DNA from 3 places in the Ruminococcus sp. AF17-12 genome. Region 2 is predicted to be linked to each of the others. Evidence: predicted binding sites of a transcription regulator. Region 2 holds the regulator's gene; each other region holds the start of a gene.
What was found. The regulator Rex, encoded in region 2, represses fermentation and respiration genes when NADH is low (regulators of the CRP and FNR family bind a similar motif). The targets are predictions, from matches to a motif close to ATTGTTAANNNNTTAACAAT.
Positions count from the first base shown of each region.

Region 1: gap (type I glyceraldehyde-3-phosphate dehydrogenase) is a predicted target of Rex. The motif match lies at 3,065-3,084, and genes of this name have one in related genera.
Region 3: acsD (acetyl-CoA decarbonylase/synthase complex subunit delta) is a predicted target of Rex. The motif match lies at 1,409-1,428, and genes of this name have one in related genera.

Region 1 covers NZ_QUGY01000007.1:69,689-75,153, reverse strand. Annotated here, with positions in the region: gene DWW77_RS09370 (hypothetical protein) at 1-1,927, opposite strand, end outside; gene DWW77_RS09365 (histidinol-phosphatase HisJ family protein) at 2,003-2,821, opposite strand; gene gap (type I glyceraldehyde-3-phosphate dehydrogenase) at 3,127-4,146, shown strand; gene DWW77_RS09355 (phosphoglycerate kinase) at 4,334-5,465, shown strand, end outside.
Region 2 covers NZ_QUGY01000011.1:71,946-77,410, reverse strand. Annotated here, with positions in the region: gene alr (alanine racemase) at 1-588, opposite strand, end outside; gene DWW77_RS12590 (NAD(P)H-hydrate dehydratase) at 585-2,102, opposite strand; gene DWW77_RS12585 (redox-sensing transcriptional repressor Rex) at 2,164-2,814, opposite strand; gene abc-f (ribosomal protection-like ABC-F family protein) at 3,026-4,942, shown strand; gene DWW77_RS12575 (pyridoxamine kinase) at 4,973-5,465, opposite strand, start outside.
Region 3 covers NZ_QUGY01000002.1:320,817-326,281, forward strand. Annotated here, with positions in the region: gene acsC (acetyl-CoA decarbonylase/synthase complex subunit gamma) at 1-347, opposite strand, end outside; gene acsD (acetyl-CoA decarbonylase/synthase complex subunit delta) at 369-1,310, opposite strand; gene acsB (acetyl-CoA decarbonylase/synthase complex subunit alpha/beta) at 1,484-3,613, opposite strand; gene DWW77_RS03570 (ATP-binding protein) at 3,631-4,404, opposite strand; gene cooS (anaerobic carbon-monoxide dehydrogenase catalytic subunit) at 4,449-5,465, opposite strand, start outside.

The DNA of each region.
Region 1 (5,465 bases), on a different contig from region 2:
CTCTGTTCCTGGCAAGTGCCCAGTTGAAACGTCCGTTGTGGAGCCAGCGGGGATCAGATGCTTTGGAAATGTCTGCTTTATAGGTGTAGTCATTCAGCTGTCCGACCTCGTCACCGCTTCGAAGTACCGGAATTCCGGGGAGGGAAAGAAGCAATGCATGAAGTGTTACGTCATAGCGGATTCCCCGGCTGACACCCTCCATATTTCCTTCATAATCAAAACGCTCAATTCCTGCAAGAGATGCGGTTGTTCCGCAGAGCTCAGATTCCTCGTTTTCCGGATTTACATAAATTTCACCCCGGGCAAAGGAATCAGGGAAAATACCTGCCAGGAATTCATTCAGATAATCTCTGTGAGGTCCTTCTGTGATAAAGCTTCCTTTCAGGAAATCATAGTCTAGGTTCCAACGTACAGTGTTGCGGTTACGGAGGTAATTCTGGAATACCGGTGCCTGCGGAAGGTCTGCAGCTCTGTCAATTCCCCGGCGGAGAAGGGCAGTGTCCTTTGTGGCAACGGTATGCCAGAGATCGGACATCAGCCGGGTGCTGTTTACAATGTGAAGTTCCGGCATATCGGAAGTTCCGCCGAATGCAGCAGCCTCTGCAGGTGGGCGGTCTGTTTCGCCAAGGAGAAGAATTCCGGGGCATACGATCACACACACCATTCTGGTCATACGTAGCAGAGAGTGAAGCTTCCAGAGATTTTCTTCCGGCATCATCGGAAGGACACCAAGGCTGAATACAGAAGCACCTTCATTTGCAAGTTCCAGGATCTGAAGAAGCATTGCATTGAAATAAGCCGGAGTCTGGAGCACACACGGCGCACCGGACTGTGGGTCATCCACAGAAAGGCTTAACGGGATCTCAAGAGCCAGGCGGATACCTGCTTTCCTACAGTTAGCTGCAAGTGTGTACAGATCTTCGGAGGTTCCGATCTCCGGGATAATGCAAAGGGAGCAATTGGAGGTTGCCTGGAAAAGATCTGTCAGGTACAGAGTGTCTGCTTTGCATTCGCTGATATAGTCCAGTTTATCAGATAGACCGGAAAGAGTATCTGCGAAGTCAGCAGGATTTACAGCCATTCCGGTGAAAGTAGTCTTACGGAACCAGTCAGGATCAGCAACGCAGGTCTGGTCAGCTTCCTTCATGGAAAGAGAGCGCTCACGGTAAATCTCTTTCATCTTTTTTGTGAGGCTTGAGAATGTGCCGGCAACTTCCGGATGATCGCGGAACAGTTCACAGTAGAGCCATTTCAGATCATTGTAGTAGTGTTTCAGACGTTTCTCGTAGAGGGCATCGTAAGCTGTGTCCTCCTTGGAGGTTTCGACTTTCAGAGGCTCGGTCTTGGAAGTAGTAACTTTCGCCGGTTCAGTCTTAGAGGTCTCAACCTTGATCGGCTCAGTTTTAGAAGTTTCAACTTTGATCGGCTCGGTTTTAGAAGTCTCAACTTTGATCGGCTCGGTTTTAGAAGTTTCAACCTTGATTGGCTCAGTCTTTGAAGTTTCAACTTTGATCGGCTCGGTCTTGGAAGTCTCAACTTTGATCGGCTCGGTTTTTGAAGTCTCAACTTTGATCGGCTCAGTCTTTGAAGTCTCAACTTTGATCGGCTCGGTCTTTGAAGTCTCAACTTTGATCGGCTCAGTTTTTGAAGTCTCAACCTTGATCGGTTCAGTCTTAGAGGTCTCAACCTTGATCGGCTCGGTCTTTGAAGTCTCAACCTTGATCGGCTCAGTCTTTGAAGTTTCAACCTTGATCGGTTCAGTTTTAGAGGTCTCGACTTTAAGCGTTTCCTTCTTTACGGTTTCAAGTTTTTTTACTTCGACTTTAGTATTTTCAACAGATTTGGCAGCAGGGGTATTTTTTTTCAGCTGCTTTTCTTTTTTTGCCTGCATGGCAGCTTTCTTTTTCTGGAGTCTTTTTGTTGACATATAGAGTTCCTCCTTAGATAAAATGATATTTTCGGTATAAAAGTGTAAACTCTCTCACGTGAGAGAGAAACAGAGCTACAGTTTATGAAAAATAGGGCGACGATTTTTAAATACAGCATAATAGGAAAAACCACATTCACGGAAAATATCAGCTGCCTTGTCAAAAGCATAGCCGATCTTATCCGGAGTATGGGCATCTGCACCAATGGTGATGATCTCACCGCCAAGCTCACGGTAGCGTCGGATAATATTGACACATGGATTTGGTTCACCAAGCCCATAGTGATAACCGCCTGTGTTCAGCTCGATCCCCACATTTTTGCGGATCAGTGTCCGCAGGATCTCGTCCAGGATCTCCTTATATCTTCCATAAGAATACTGACGGTTCTGATTTGGACCATAACGTACTACATAGTCGATATGTCCATACACATCCATCTCATCAAAAGCAGCGATATTTTCCAGGATGGATTCAAAATATTCCATGTAACATGCGGATTCCTTACGGCCCTCAAAATAAGAAGGATAATAAGGATCGTATCCGTGCACCACATGGGAGGAACCAATAACGAAATCAAAAGGAACTTCCTTCAGAAGATCGGAAAAAGATTCTGCAAGCTGAGGCTGAAGTCCAAGCTCGATCCCGAAGTTAACCTGGATCTGGTTTTTAAAAGCATCCGCAAGACTCTCAAGCTTCTGGCGGTATGCAGGGATGTTCAGGGAAAAATCAAGATTTTCCGGAGTATCAGGATAATCCGGATCAAAATGTTCAGTAAAACAGATTCCCATGAGACCCTTGTCTGCGGCAGTCTGGATCATCTTTTCCATCGGTGTATCGGAATCTGCGGAAAAAGAGGAGTGCATATGGCAGTCCCATAAAATTTTCTGGTCCATTTTGTACCTCCATATTCAAGCCTTTATATTCTGTGACAATGATCATATCTGCCTGCTATGAAGCCGGAAAAGTAAGGCTCCCGGAAGGGAGCAGGGATATCTCTTTTGGCGCTCAGCAGGACAGAACTTTCTATCAGAGAATTATAGCACATTTTTCAGAAATTTTCTTAATATTTATTTTAATGTTCTTTTTTATAAAATGCTCTTGAATTTTTGTTTGGAATTAGGTACAATATGAAACAGGTTGATGTTTCTTTAACAAAGGAACGATTTAATCACCATTCAATTCATAGGAGGAATTTATCATGGCAGTAAAAGTTGCAATTAATGGTTTTGGACGTATCGGTCGTCTTGCATTCCGTCAGATGTTTGGAGCAGAGGGATTCGAGGTTGTAGCAATCAATGACCTTACATCTCCTAAAATGCTTGCTCACTTATTAAAATATGATTCTACACAGGGAAGATATGCTCTTGCTGATACAGTTAAAGCAGGAGAGGATTCCATCACAGTAGACGGAAAAGAGATCAAAATCTATGCTAAGGCTAACGCTGCAGAGCTTCCTTGGGGAGAGATCGGTGTAGACGTAGTTCTTGAGTGCACAGGTTTCTACACATCTAAAGACAAAGCTCAGGCTCATATCGATGCAGGTGCTAAGCACGTAGTTATTTCCGCTCCGGCTGGAAACGACCTTAAGACAATCGTTTACAACGTAAACCATCAGGGTCTTACAAACGAGGACAAGATCATCTCCGCAGCTTCCTGTACAACAAACTGCCTTGCACCAATGGCTAAGGCTCTTAACGATCTTGCACCGATCAAATCTGGTATCATGTGCACAATCCACGCTTACACAGGCGATCAGATGACACTTGACGGACCGCAGAGAAAAGGCGATCTGAGAAGATCCCGTGCAGCTGCAGTTAATATCGTTCCGAACAGCACAGGTGCTGCTAAAGCTATCGGACTTGTTATCCCAGAGCTTAACGGCAAACTTATCGGTTCTGCACAGCGTGTTCCTACCCCAACAGGTTCTACAACAATCCTTACAGCAGTAGTTGAAGGAAATGTTACAAAAGAGCAGATCAACGCAGCTATGAAAGCAGCTTCTAACGAGTCCTTCGGATACAACGAGGATGAGATCGTATCCAGCGATATCGTTGGTATGAGATTTGGTTCCCTCTTCGATGCTACTCAGACAATGGTACTTCCACTTGAGAATGGCACAACAGAGGTTCAGGTAGTTTCCTGGTATGACAACGAGAACTCCTACACAAGCCAGATGGTTCGTACAATCAAGCACTTCGGAAGCCTTCTGAACGCTTAATTTTCAGCGAACGAGTGTAGAAGAATAGACTCAGAAAGGGTCCGGTCTGAAGAGGACCGGGCCCTTTTTTTCCAAAAGATCAAACAAAAGAATATCTGAGGAAATGACTGTTGACAGAGCGGACAACAATACCGCTCGCCCTTATTGATCTGCTTCCGGCAGAAATAAAAGTTAAGGAGATATAGAAATGCTGAACAAAAAAAGTGTTGATGATATCAATGTAAAAGGACAGAGAGTACTTGTAAGATGTGACTTTAACGTTCCGCTTCAGGATGGAAAGATCACAGACGAGAATCGTCTTGTGGCTGCTCTTCCTACAATCAAGAAACTGATCGCAGACGGCGGAAAGGTTATCCTCTGCTCCCACCTCGGAAAACCGAAGGGAGAGCCGAAACCGGAGCTTTCTCTTGCACCTGTAGCTGTTCGTCTTTCTGAGCTTCTTGGACAGGAAGTGAAATTTGCAGCAGATCCTGAGGTAGTAGGACCAAACGCAAAAGCTGCTGTTGCTGAGATGAAAGATGGCGATGTAATTCTTCTTGAGAATACACGTTACCGTGCAGAAGAGACAAAGAACGAAGATAAGTTCAGCGAAGACCTTGCTTCTCTTTGCGATGTATTCGTAAACGATGCATTCGGAACTGCTCACAGAGCTCACTGCTCCAACGTAGGTGTTACCAAATATGTTAAGACAGCAGTTGTAGGATATCTGATGCAGAAAGAGATCGATTTCCTCGGAAACGCTGTAAATAATCCAGAGAGACCATTCGTTGCAATTCTTGGCGGTGCTAAGGTTTCCAGCAAGATCTCTGTAATCAACAACCTTCTTGATAAGGTAGATACACTGATCATCGGTGGTGGTATGTCCTATACATTCTCCAAAGCTATGGGCGGACACATCGGAACATCCCTCTGCGAGGATGATTACCTTCAGTATGCTCTCGACATGATGAAGAAAGCAGAGGAGAAGGGTGTGAAACTTCTTCTTCCTGTAGATAACAGAATCGGTGATGCCTTCTCCAACGACTGCAACATCCAGATCGTTAAACGTGGTGAAATTCCGGACGGATGGGAAGGAATGGACATCGGAACAGAGACAGAGAAGATTTTTGCAGATGCTGTTAAAGATGCTAAGACAGTTGTATGGAACGGACCGATGGGATGCTTCGAGATGCCGAACTTTGCACATGGTACAGAGGCAGTTGCAAAAGCTCTTGCTGAGACAGATGCAACAACGATCATCGGTGGCGGTGATTCCGCAGCAGCAGTAAATATCCTTGGATATGGCGACAAGATGACACACATCTCCACAGGTGGCGGTG
Region 2 (5,465 bases):
TCTTTTTTCCAGAAGCTCTGCAAAACGGAGATAACGGTCCAGCTGCACCAGTGCAGGAGAACGGTCGGTCTCATCCGCCCTGGCAAAATGGGTAAACATTCCCTCGATCACCAGATTCGGGATTTTTGAGATTTTTTCGATCTTTATCGCATTTTCCGGAATATCCGCATATCCGATCCTTGTCATTCCCGTATCCAGAGCCAGATGAATATGTACATTTTTTCCAATGCGTGCACCTGCTTTTGCATATTCTGCTGCTGTATTAAGATCCGATATGGTGATCCGGATATCATTGGCTGCAAGCTCTTCATAATATTCCTCAAATACAAGGCCAAGGATCAGGACAGGCTTGGTGATCCCTGCATGCCGAAGCTCCAGTGCCTCCTCTGCAGTAGCTGTTGCAAATCCCCAGATATAGTCATAGTCCTGGATCAGACGGGCAATAGCTCTGGCACCATGACCATAACCGTCTGCCTTGATCACAGCGATGATCTTTGTCCCTTCTTTGACATTTTTATGCATTTCCTCAAAATTGTGGGCAATGGCATCCAGTGATACCAGTGCTTTTACTCTCTCGTATTTTTTCATAATCCCGACTCCTCTTCACCTATAGCTAATGCCTTGGGCAGATATTCTATGATATCTCCTGCCAGCATACTGCGCTTTCCTTTTTCAGCGGCTGCAAGATCACCGCAAAGTCCGTGAAGATAAACACCTAACGCGGCCTTTAAAACCATGGGAGGCTGTTCCTCCGTTTTCAGATACATACATAACACTGCTGCCAGGATCCCGGAAAGCACATCTCCGCTTCCTGCAGTTGCCATTCCGGAATTACCGGAAAGATTCAGATACATCTGGCCTTTTTCATCTGCGATCACCGTACATGCATCCTTCAATACGCACACAGAGCCTGTTTCCGCAGCACATTTCAGTGCAGTATCTGCGATCTCATGCTGGATCTCCTGGATCGTTCTGCCACTGAGCCGGCTCATTTCTCCGATATGCGGTGTCAGGACTACATGCTCTCCCAGATACTGATACCACTGTGGATGTGCAGCCAGAAGGTTCAGGCCGTCCGCATCCAGGATCAGCGGCTTTTTCTCCCGGGCAGCCGCCGTGAGAAACCACTGTTCTCTCTCACGGCTGGCCACTGATGTTCCAAGTCCCGGTCCGATCACGATCACATCACACCAGGATAGAAGCTGTTCATTGGATTCCTGATCAAAGCGGCTGCAGACCATAGCCTCCGGAAGGAGTATCTGCAGTGGGATCCTGTTGGCTTCCACAGTCTGGATCTTTACCATTCCCGCACCGGCACGAAGTGCTGCACTGGCGCTTAAATAAGCGGCTCCGCACATTCCCTCACTTCCGGTCACAAAGAGCACTTTTCCGAAGGTACCCTTGTTTCCGCCGGGATCACGTTCCGGAAACAGCTTCAGATCTTTATTTTCCAGACAGGCGGCAGATGCAGTCACAGCTTCCTGCTCATAGATCCCGATATCGGCGGTAACGATCCTTCCTGCATACAGTCTTCCCGGATAAAAGCAAAGACCTCTTTTCCGGTAAGCAAATGTGACAGTCAGATCGGCGCTGAAGGCAATTCCCATTTCCAGGCCAGTATCTCCGTTCACTCCTGACGGGATGTCAACTGCGATCTTTTTGGCCCTCGCACTGTTCATCTCATGGATGATATCAGCATAATGCCCCTCGATCGGACGCGTCAGGCCCACCCCAAACACGGCATCTACTATAGTAGTATATTCACTCCACTGCGGGTTATTCACCTCCGGGACACGATAACCGGAAGCGATCTTATACTGAAGAGCTGTCTCTCTGGTCATTTTATCTTTGTTTCCGACCATATAAAACTCTACCCGGATCCCTTTCAGATGGAACAATCTGGCAACAGCGATACCGTCACCGCCATTATTTCCGCTTCCGCAGACTACCAGGATCCTTTCGTCCTTCTGGAGATACTTTTCTGTTTCCTCTACCACCTTCAGTGCCGCCCGCTCCATCAGAACCTCGGAGGGAACTCCGATCTCACGGATCGTTGTGGAGTCCAGATCCTTCATTTCTTTGCAGGTAACAAGCTTCTTCATTCTGTCTTCTGCCTCCCCTCTGTCATAGAGAAAGCTGCCGTTTCCGGCAGCTTAACAATTCTTACTTATCCACATGTTCCTGCCTGTATTTGCTGAGATTATAAGACAGTGTCATCAGACTCTCGGAAAGATGAACGTTCTCTACGATCACATCATCCGGTGTCTCAAGATCGAGATGTGCAAAATTCCAGATTGCCTTGATCCCGTTCTCCACCAGGATATCTGCCATTTCCTTGGCTTTATTCTTGGGAAGTGTCAGAATCGCGATCTCCACATTATTCTCTCTCAGGAAAAACGGAAGCTCACTGAGCATCTGGATCTCAAGTCCACGGACTGCGATGCCCTCAAGCACAGGATTTACGTCAAAGATACCAACCAGCCTGAACCCGCGCTTCTCAAAATCCACATAATTGGCAAGTGCCTGTCCCAGATTACCGGCACCCAGGATGATCATCGGATGAACGGTATCCAGTCCCAGGATCTTACCGATCTCTGTATAAAGATAGTGTACATTATAGCCATACCCCTGCTGCCCAAAACCGCCAAAATTATTAAGATCCTGACGGATCTGAGAAGCTGTGGTATGCATCTTTTTACTTAATTCATTGGAAGAAATACGTTCTACATTATCTTCCATCAGCTCTCCTAAGTAGCGGTAATAGCGTGGCAGACGCTTAATCACCGCTTTCGAGATTTGTTTTGTCTCCACGATAGTTTTCCTCCTTACCTTACACTAGGTTAATTATAACGAATTGACATTTTCCTGTCAATTAAAGTTGTCTATTCTGTACAAATTTCTTTATATTTTTTCTAATAATTGATTTTTTCTTTGAAATCCCGGCAGTTTCCGTTATAATAGGTGGAGGATTTTTCCCTGTTCAGACATAAACAGGGGTGATTCTTTATACAGGAGGACAGTTTTTATGATTTTATCATGTCAGAATATATGCAAGGCCTTTGGCGAAAAAGTAATTTTAAACGATGCATCCTTTCACATTGAAGACCGTGAAAAGGCTGCTCTGATCGGATGCAACGGTGCAGGAAAGACCACACTGCTGCGTATCATCATGCAGGAGCTTTCTGCTGATTCCGGTACCGTGGTGCTTGCCCGGGATAAAAATATCGGCTATCTTGCCCAGTACCAGGATATCCACGGACATCATACCATCTACGAGGAGCTTCTTACCACCAAGCAGCACATCATCGATATGGAACGCCGTATCCGCAATATGGAACAGGAAATGAACACGGTGACCGGTGATGAGCTGAACCGTCTGATGGAAACCTATACCCGCCTGACCCATCAGTTTGAGCTGGAGAACGGATACGCTTACAAAAGTGAGCTGACCGGTGTCTTAAAGGGTCTCGGCTTCACGGAGGAAGATTATGACAAGCAGATCGAAACTCTTTCCGGCGGTCAGAAAACCCGCGTGGCGCTGGGCAAGATGCTTCTTTCCAAGCCGGATATCCTGCTTCTGGATGAGCCAACCAATCACCTGGATATGGAAAGCATCTCCTGGCTGGAAACTTATCTTCTGAATTATCCGGGAGCTGTTTTTATCGTCTCCCATGACCGTTATTTTCTGGATAAGGTGGTCACCAAGGTCATTGAGATCGAAGCCGGACAGACCCGCGTATACAGCGGCAACTACTCTGCCTATGCTCTCAAGAAGGCTCAGCTTCGTGACGCACAGTACAAGGCATACTTAAATCAGCAGCGGGATATCAAGCATCAGGAAGCCGTTATCGCCAAGCTGAAATCCTTTAACCGTGAAAAATCCATCAAGCGTGCGGAAAGCCGTGAAAAAATGCTGGACCGTGTACAGAGGATCGAAAAGCCTCTTGAGCTCCAGGACCGGATGCGTATCTCGCTGGAACCACGGGTGTTAAGCGGAAACGATGTGCTCCACGTGGAAGCGCTTTCCAAGGCCTTTCCGGGACAGACCCTGTTCTCCGATATCTCCTTTGATATCAAACGCGGCGAGCGTGTGGCACTGATCGGAAACAACGGAACCGGAAAGACCACCATGCTGAAGATCATCAACGGTCTTATTGAGGCAGATGCCGGCAAATTTTCCCTTGGTTCCAAGGTGCAGATCGGTTATTACGATCAGGAACATCATGTTCTGCATATGGACAAGACAATTTTCCAGGAGATCTCCGATACTTATCCGACTCTCACAGAGACCGAGATCCGAAATATGCTTGCTGCATTTCTCTTTACCGGAGATGATGTTTTCAAGGAGATCTCCGCACTTTCCGGTGGAGAAAGAGGCCGTGTTTCCCTTGCAAAGCTGATGCTTTCCGAAGCCAACTTCCTAATCCTTGACGAGCCTACCAACCATCTGGATATTGCCTCCAAGGAGATCCTGGAGGAAGCACTGGTCAGCTACACCGGTACAGTCCTTTATGTATCCCATGACCGTTACTTTATCAATCAGACTGCGACCAGGATCATGGAGCTGACAAACCAGGCAGTGGTAAATTACATCGGTGATTATGATTACTATCTGGAAAAGAAGGAGGAGCTGACCAGTACCTATGCACCGGGAAGCACTTCTCCGGAGGCACCTGCCGAAGAAAAATCGGTTTCCGAGAACAAGCTTTCCTGGCAGCAGATGAAGGAAGAACAGGCAAAGAAACGAAAACGGGAAGCCGAGCTGAAAAAAGTCGAAGCCCGTATCGAAGAGCTGGAAACAAGAGACAGCGAGATCGACGAAACCATGGTCCTTCCGGATGTCTGCACCAATGTAGCGGAATGTACAAAGCTGAGCCGCGAAAAAGCAGCCATCGCTGAAGAACTGGAAGAGCTTTATGAAAAATGGGAAGAGCTGGCCTGACGGTCAGCTCTTTTTTATCCCCTTATGTTTTTATGGAAGCAGCATGCCGAGATGCTGTTCAAAGCATACACCATCGTTACGGTCTGTTCCTTCCTCCACCGCATCCCGGATCGATGCCGAGATAAAATCCACGGCCAGCTCTGCACAGGTTTTCATGGAATATCTTTTTACCAGCCCTGCACTGAGCACGGATGCAAAAAGATCTCCTGTCCCGGAATAGCTTCCGCCGGATTTCTCTGCAAATACCCAGGAGCTGTTTCCGTTTTCCAGGACAAGATTCCCCATTTTCAGAGGCTGCCCCTCCTCCCTGTGATCCACTCCAGTGATCACAACGGCAGGAAGTGAAAATTTCCGGGCAAGTCCGCACCCGATCTCCCGGATTTCTTCCATCCGCCGGGCCTCTGATACCTTTTGCAGTTTATTCCAGATCTCCTCCATTTTTTCTTTTCCGTAGAGAAGAAGGAGGGCTTCCGTAAGGTTCGGTGTGATCACATAGGAACGACGTGTCAGTTCGCAGAACCGG
Region 3 (5,465 bases), on a different contig from region 2:
TGTGGGATCTCTGCAAGTTTTGCTTCTACTTCTTCATCACTCATGCATGTGCAAAGTGATACGGCATATCTTGTTTTGCTTACAAATGTCTTCTCATGTCTGAAAAGAACAGTCTCTCCACCAAGTGTAAACTCTCCATCGCCTGTTCCGATCTTGATAGTTTTCATTGGCGGTGCAGTTGCCTCAGAAAGAGATGCTAATGCATCCTCGGACATATGAGGACACTGCTCAATTTTCATAGCGCCCTGTGCAACTTTCATAGAGAAAGCCATACATGTAGGGCATCCACATTCCTTACAGTTTTTCTTTGGTGTTAATTTAAAGATCTGAATACCATTCAGTGCCATAGCTCTTTATCCTCCTATTTATTACGCAAGTGCTTTGATCAGCTTGGAAATTGTCTTAACAGATTCCGGATGTCTTAAGATAACTGCATCAGAACCAGCTGCAAGATCAGCTGCTGCTGTCTCAACTTCCATGTCGATTCCACGCTCGTCCTGTGGTCCCCATGCCGGCATGTCTGCTTCAGAAGCCATTGCCTCTTTAACATTCCATGTCTCAGCGGATACAGGTGTAATAATAGGCATCTGCAGCATGTTATCATTCTGCCCTAAAGCGGCACCTTTGATACGGTCCATAGTAGATACTACGTACTCATATCCATAACCAACTGCTGCACTACCGATATTCATAACGATCTTCTTAGCATCTACACCAAGCTGTGTAGTAACAACGTTAAGCTGTTTAGCAAGGTTGATATCAACGGCAGACTCAGCGCCTACGATCTGATTGTAAGCAAGACCTGCTGCTGCACCGATCGCTTTGTAGTTCTCCTCTTTCTCGGAAAGGATCAGTGCATTTCTGCCCTGAAGAGCCTCTGCAACCTTCGGAAGGAGCTCTGCATCCTTCTCAACATTCTTGCAGCCCTCTACAACCAGTGGACAGTCAACTGCATCTGCAACTTCTTTAACAACTGCGATCAGCTCATCGATAGATTTGTTAACACCGTTCGGGTCGCCGCCCTCAAGAATAAGTGCAACAAAGTCAGCACCCTCCATAGCTGCAGCTTTCTTAGCAATGTCAGCCATTGTAGTAGCGCCTTCATAGTAAGCTTTGATACCTTCAGATACGCCCTCAAGACCCATATCAGAGATCTCTACACCGATCTTCGGGCAGTTCTCTGACTCTGCGTCAAAGGAATAAAATGGGAATGTACAATCCCCACCAATTGTCACAGTCTTATCTCCGCTTCCGATTGTGACAGCATTAATCTTTGCATTGAACTTTTGTGGTTTCTGATTAAACGGCATTTTTCGTTAGCCTCCTTAAAAATAATAATTAAAAAACTACAGAGCTTCTTATATTATACTACATAGCACCAGTTATTGGCAAGATGCAGCACTATATTTCTGTTAAAAAATCAACAAACTTTTTAACAGTTTACAGGAGAAAGGATGTCCGCACATCCTTTCTCCCTGATAAATTACATCATCGGATCAAGTCCGAGAGCCGGATGTCCTTTTTCTGTAAGGAATGCAACCAGTGTCTCCGGATCTTCTGCGATCGTCTCATCACCGATCATGTCTGTAAAGTTATCGATTCCGTAAAGCTCTTTTGCAGTCTTATTAAGTCTGTCAGCTACGAATTCTTTCAGTTCTTTCGGCATCCATACGATACGCTCGATACCGCCCTCAGCCTTCATGAACTTCTTGGAGGAAATGAAATGTTTACCATGTCCCATGAATCCAGGTGTCTGAACTCCACCACCTGTCATGGATGCCATCTCAGGGAATGTCATTCCAAGTGGTGTCATGCCTGCATACTCACGGTTAGCAATAACAACACCGTTGGAGAATGGCTCGATACCACAGATACACTCGAAGCATCCGCAGGAAGTCATCGGATCCTGCATGATGGAGTACAGTGTAACGTGCTCCAGAGCACCCTGGGAGAATTTCTGAACTGCCTCATCAACGTCCTCATAAGAACCAAGATTCTCATCGATCGGACGCTCTTTTGTGATGATCTGGCAAGGACCAGCTGGGTCAAGCTGATGTGTAGCTTTTGCATCCAGCCATGAAACCGCACCGCAAAGACCAAGTCTCTCAGGTGTTACTACACATACGTGGCTTGGTGCGAATGCCTGGCAAAGGATACAGCTGTAATATACGTCAACAGACTCATCTGTCAGAGTATCAAGACGCTCATCACGTTTGTCAAAGATCGGAATTGCAACCTCATGACGGATTCTTGTACACTCAGCAGGATCTGTATAGATAACAACCTCACATTTATCAACAACCGCATCGAACTCATTCTTAACAGATGCATAAAGAACCTCACCGATATGTTTGATTCTGAAGCCTGCATTAAATGCGTCAATGCTGATACGGATACGCTGCATATCACGCTGTCCTGTATGGTATACACCCTCGATACAGTTGATGTAGTTGTGGAATTTACGCTCGATAACCGGCTCAAAGTCAGACTGCATATTCTTACCTGCAACTTTAACAACATATGCAATGCTGTTCTTGCTGCCGAATTCCATCTCATCTACTTCAGGTCCGATTACTGTGATCTTGTGATCCTCGATCTCAGAAGCATCGCAGGTCTGTACAAGCTCTGCACAGTCTACACGGGAACCATCGAACTCAACCTGCATATCTTTACGACGGATGATCTCACCCTCGAATGCAGATGCGAAAGCAACCGGAATATCGATATTTGTAATTTTGATCTTAATGTCACGTGCCTCAAGGGAAGTAGCGTTGAATTTGCTTACGTCCTCCTGAACGATAAGGCTCTTCGGTACACGGAAGATATTCTCTGTCTCATTTGTAACAACCGGGAATCCAAGTGCGATAGCGCCTGCACCGCATGCTACGATCACATCATCCAGAGGTTTGAATGCGTTAACAAATGCCGGTACACGATCCATTGTGTATTTCATAAGTGTTCCTGCATCTCCAGGTGTTACGTTACCGAAGATCAGAGCTGCACGGATCGCAACGGAAACTACATGAACAACAGATGTAACATCTTTTCCAAGAGGAATAACACGAACGTTGGCACCTGTCTTCATTCCGGCTTCTGCAACCTGATCAATGATTCCGCCAACAAGTGTTACCAGGATACCCTGTGCCTGATAGCTCTTTACAAGAGCAACACCCTCTTCTGTAGTAGGAGCAGCACCAAGGATAACAGCAACGCCTGGGATATCGCCTGTTACAAGCGGTACACCGAGCTCACGGATAACAGCATCACCAAGATGTCCATAGCATGGCTCTTCGTAAGGAGTTGCTCCGTCGATATATTTCAGAACCTCGATGAACTCTGCGCAGAGTGCTGTAGCAACACCGGACATGAATGCATCGTTCAGTCTTTTCTCTCTTGTCATAAGTGTTTTTACAACGCCAAGAGCTTCTTTTAATTCTTTTAATGTTGTAACTTTTGTTCCTGTTACAGCATAGTAGCAAGGAAGGCTGTAAGCGGTATTCGGGAAGCTGACAGCTTTGTCTTCGCCATACTGAGCGATCGCGCCGTCAATAGCACCCTCTGTTAAACCATATACAGCATCGTTTCCGCCGAATACTCTATCAAATAAAGTCACTGTAATACCTCCTATTTTTACAGAATTGAATTCTGATCAATTTTGTCTTTGATTTTTCTGATTTCAGCTGTTACAGTTTCACTGAAATCGTAGGGAGATTTTCCCTGACGATCAGCATCTATAACTTCTGTATTGTAGTGGATCATTCCAAGCAGATCCTCTGCCGGAATCTTACTCCGGATAAATTCCTCATCCTCCGGATTTCTTACCTTATTGGCCACGACCTTAACCTGAGAAACTCCCAGATCCTTTGCAAGACGTTTAACATTCTTATATGTCTGTACACTTCTTGCCCCTGGTTCGATCACTACAATAAATTCATCCATGCTCTCCGTGGTGCCCCGGCCCAGATGTTCCAGGCCGGCCTCCATATCCATGATCACCACATCATCTCTGTGGATCACAAGGTTATTGATCACTCTTTTAAGCATCACATGTTCAGGACAGACGCATCCGCCTCCACCTGTTTCCACAGTTCCAAGGACAAGCAGCTTTACGCCATTACAGGTTTTTCCATAAGTATCCGGAATATCGTCTACCTTTGGGTTCAGTTTATAAAACTGATTCTGGCTGTTGGCTCCGGTGCGTTCTTCTATGAGCTTACGCATTTTTGAGATTGGAACAATAGAATCCAAGGTTTCCTCGTCAAATCCAAGGGCAAGACCCAGGTTCGCATCCGGATCCACATCCGCCGCAAGGACTTTTTTTCCCTCATCTGCGTATAGTCTTGCAAGTGTTGCTGCGAAAGTTGTCTTTCCTACTCCGCCTTTACCGGTTACTGCTATTTTCATTTTACGTCTTCCACCTTTTATAACATTTTAAAGATCGCAACGGATTAGATTCCTAATGCTGTTCTCTTCTCTTCAATTCTCTCGATCATAAGATCAACTAATTTCTCGATGTCTGTCTCTACTGTGTAAGCAGCACCTGTCCATTTTCTTGTTCCCTCTGTAAGAAGTTCGCACATTTCTGAAGAACCGGAAACATATGGATCAACGCCAAGGAATGTATCAATACCAGTACCAACTACGTAGTTACCGATGGATACAGCTTTTTCAGACATCCACTCAGGAGCACATCCTACTACCGGAAGCTGATTGATCTGAAGTCCTGCATCTTTTGCAAGTTCAGCAGCCAGGATCATCATACGGGAGATATCTACGCAGGATCCCATATGAAGTACTGGTGGGATATCAGCCAGCTCACAGACACGTTTCAGACCTGCACCGCAGAGATCTCTTGCGGATTTGTCCATCAGACCAGCTTTAGCAGCTGCCTGTGCGGAACATCCGGAAGCGATGATAATAATATCATTTGCGATACACTTCTTCATCAGTTCGATATGTGCATAGTCAGGACGGATCTTAGGATTGTTACATCCAACCATAGCGACAGCACCACGGATAACACCGGAAGTGATGCACTCAAGTAATGGTTTGGTTGTTCCTGTTACATCAACCTGAGAGTTTGTAACACCATCAAGAACTTTAACGATCGCTTCTACTGAATAACCAACAGTAGCTTTCTGTTTCAGCTGTGGGATATGTACAAGCTCAGGTTTTCTGTTCTTGAAGTTATCGATAGCCATCTTAACGATTGCTTTTGCATTTTCTCCTGCTGTCTCAGCGTTGAATCTGATAAATTCAGAATCCGGCATCTGAGCGATCGGAGAAGTTGTAACAAATTTAGTATGGAAGCATTTGCTCAGAGGTCCTAATGCAGGGAAGATACACTGAACATCAACTACGATTGCCTCGCAGGCACCTGTCAGTACTACGTTCTCCTGCTGCAGGAAGTTACCAGCCATCGGAACACCACGACGCATAGCTACCTCGTTAGAAGTACAGCACAC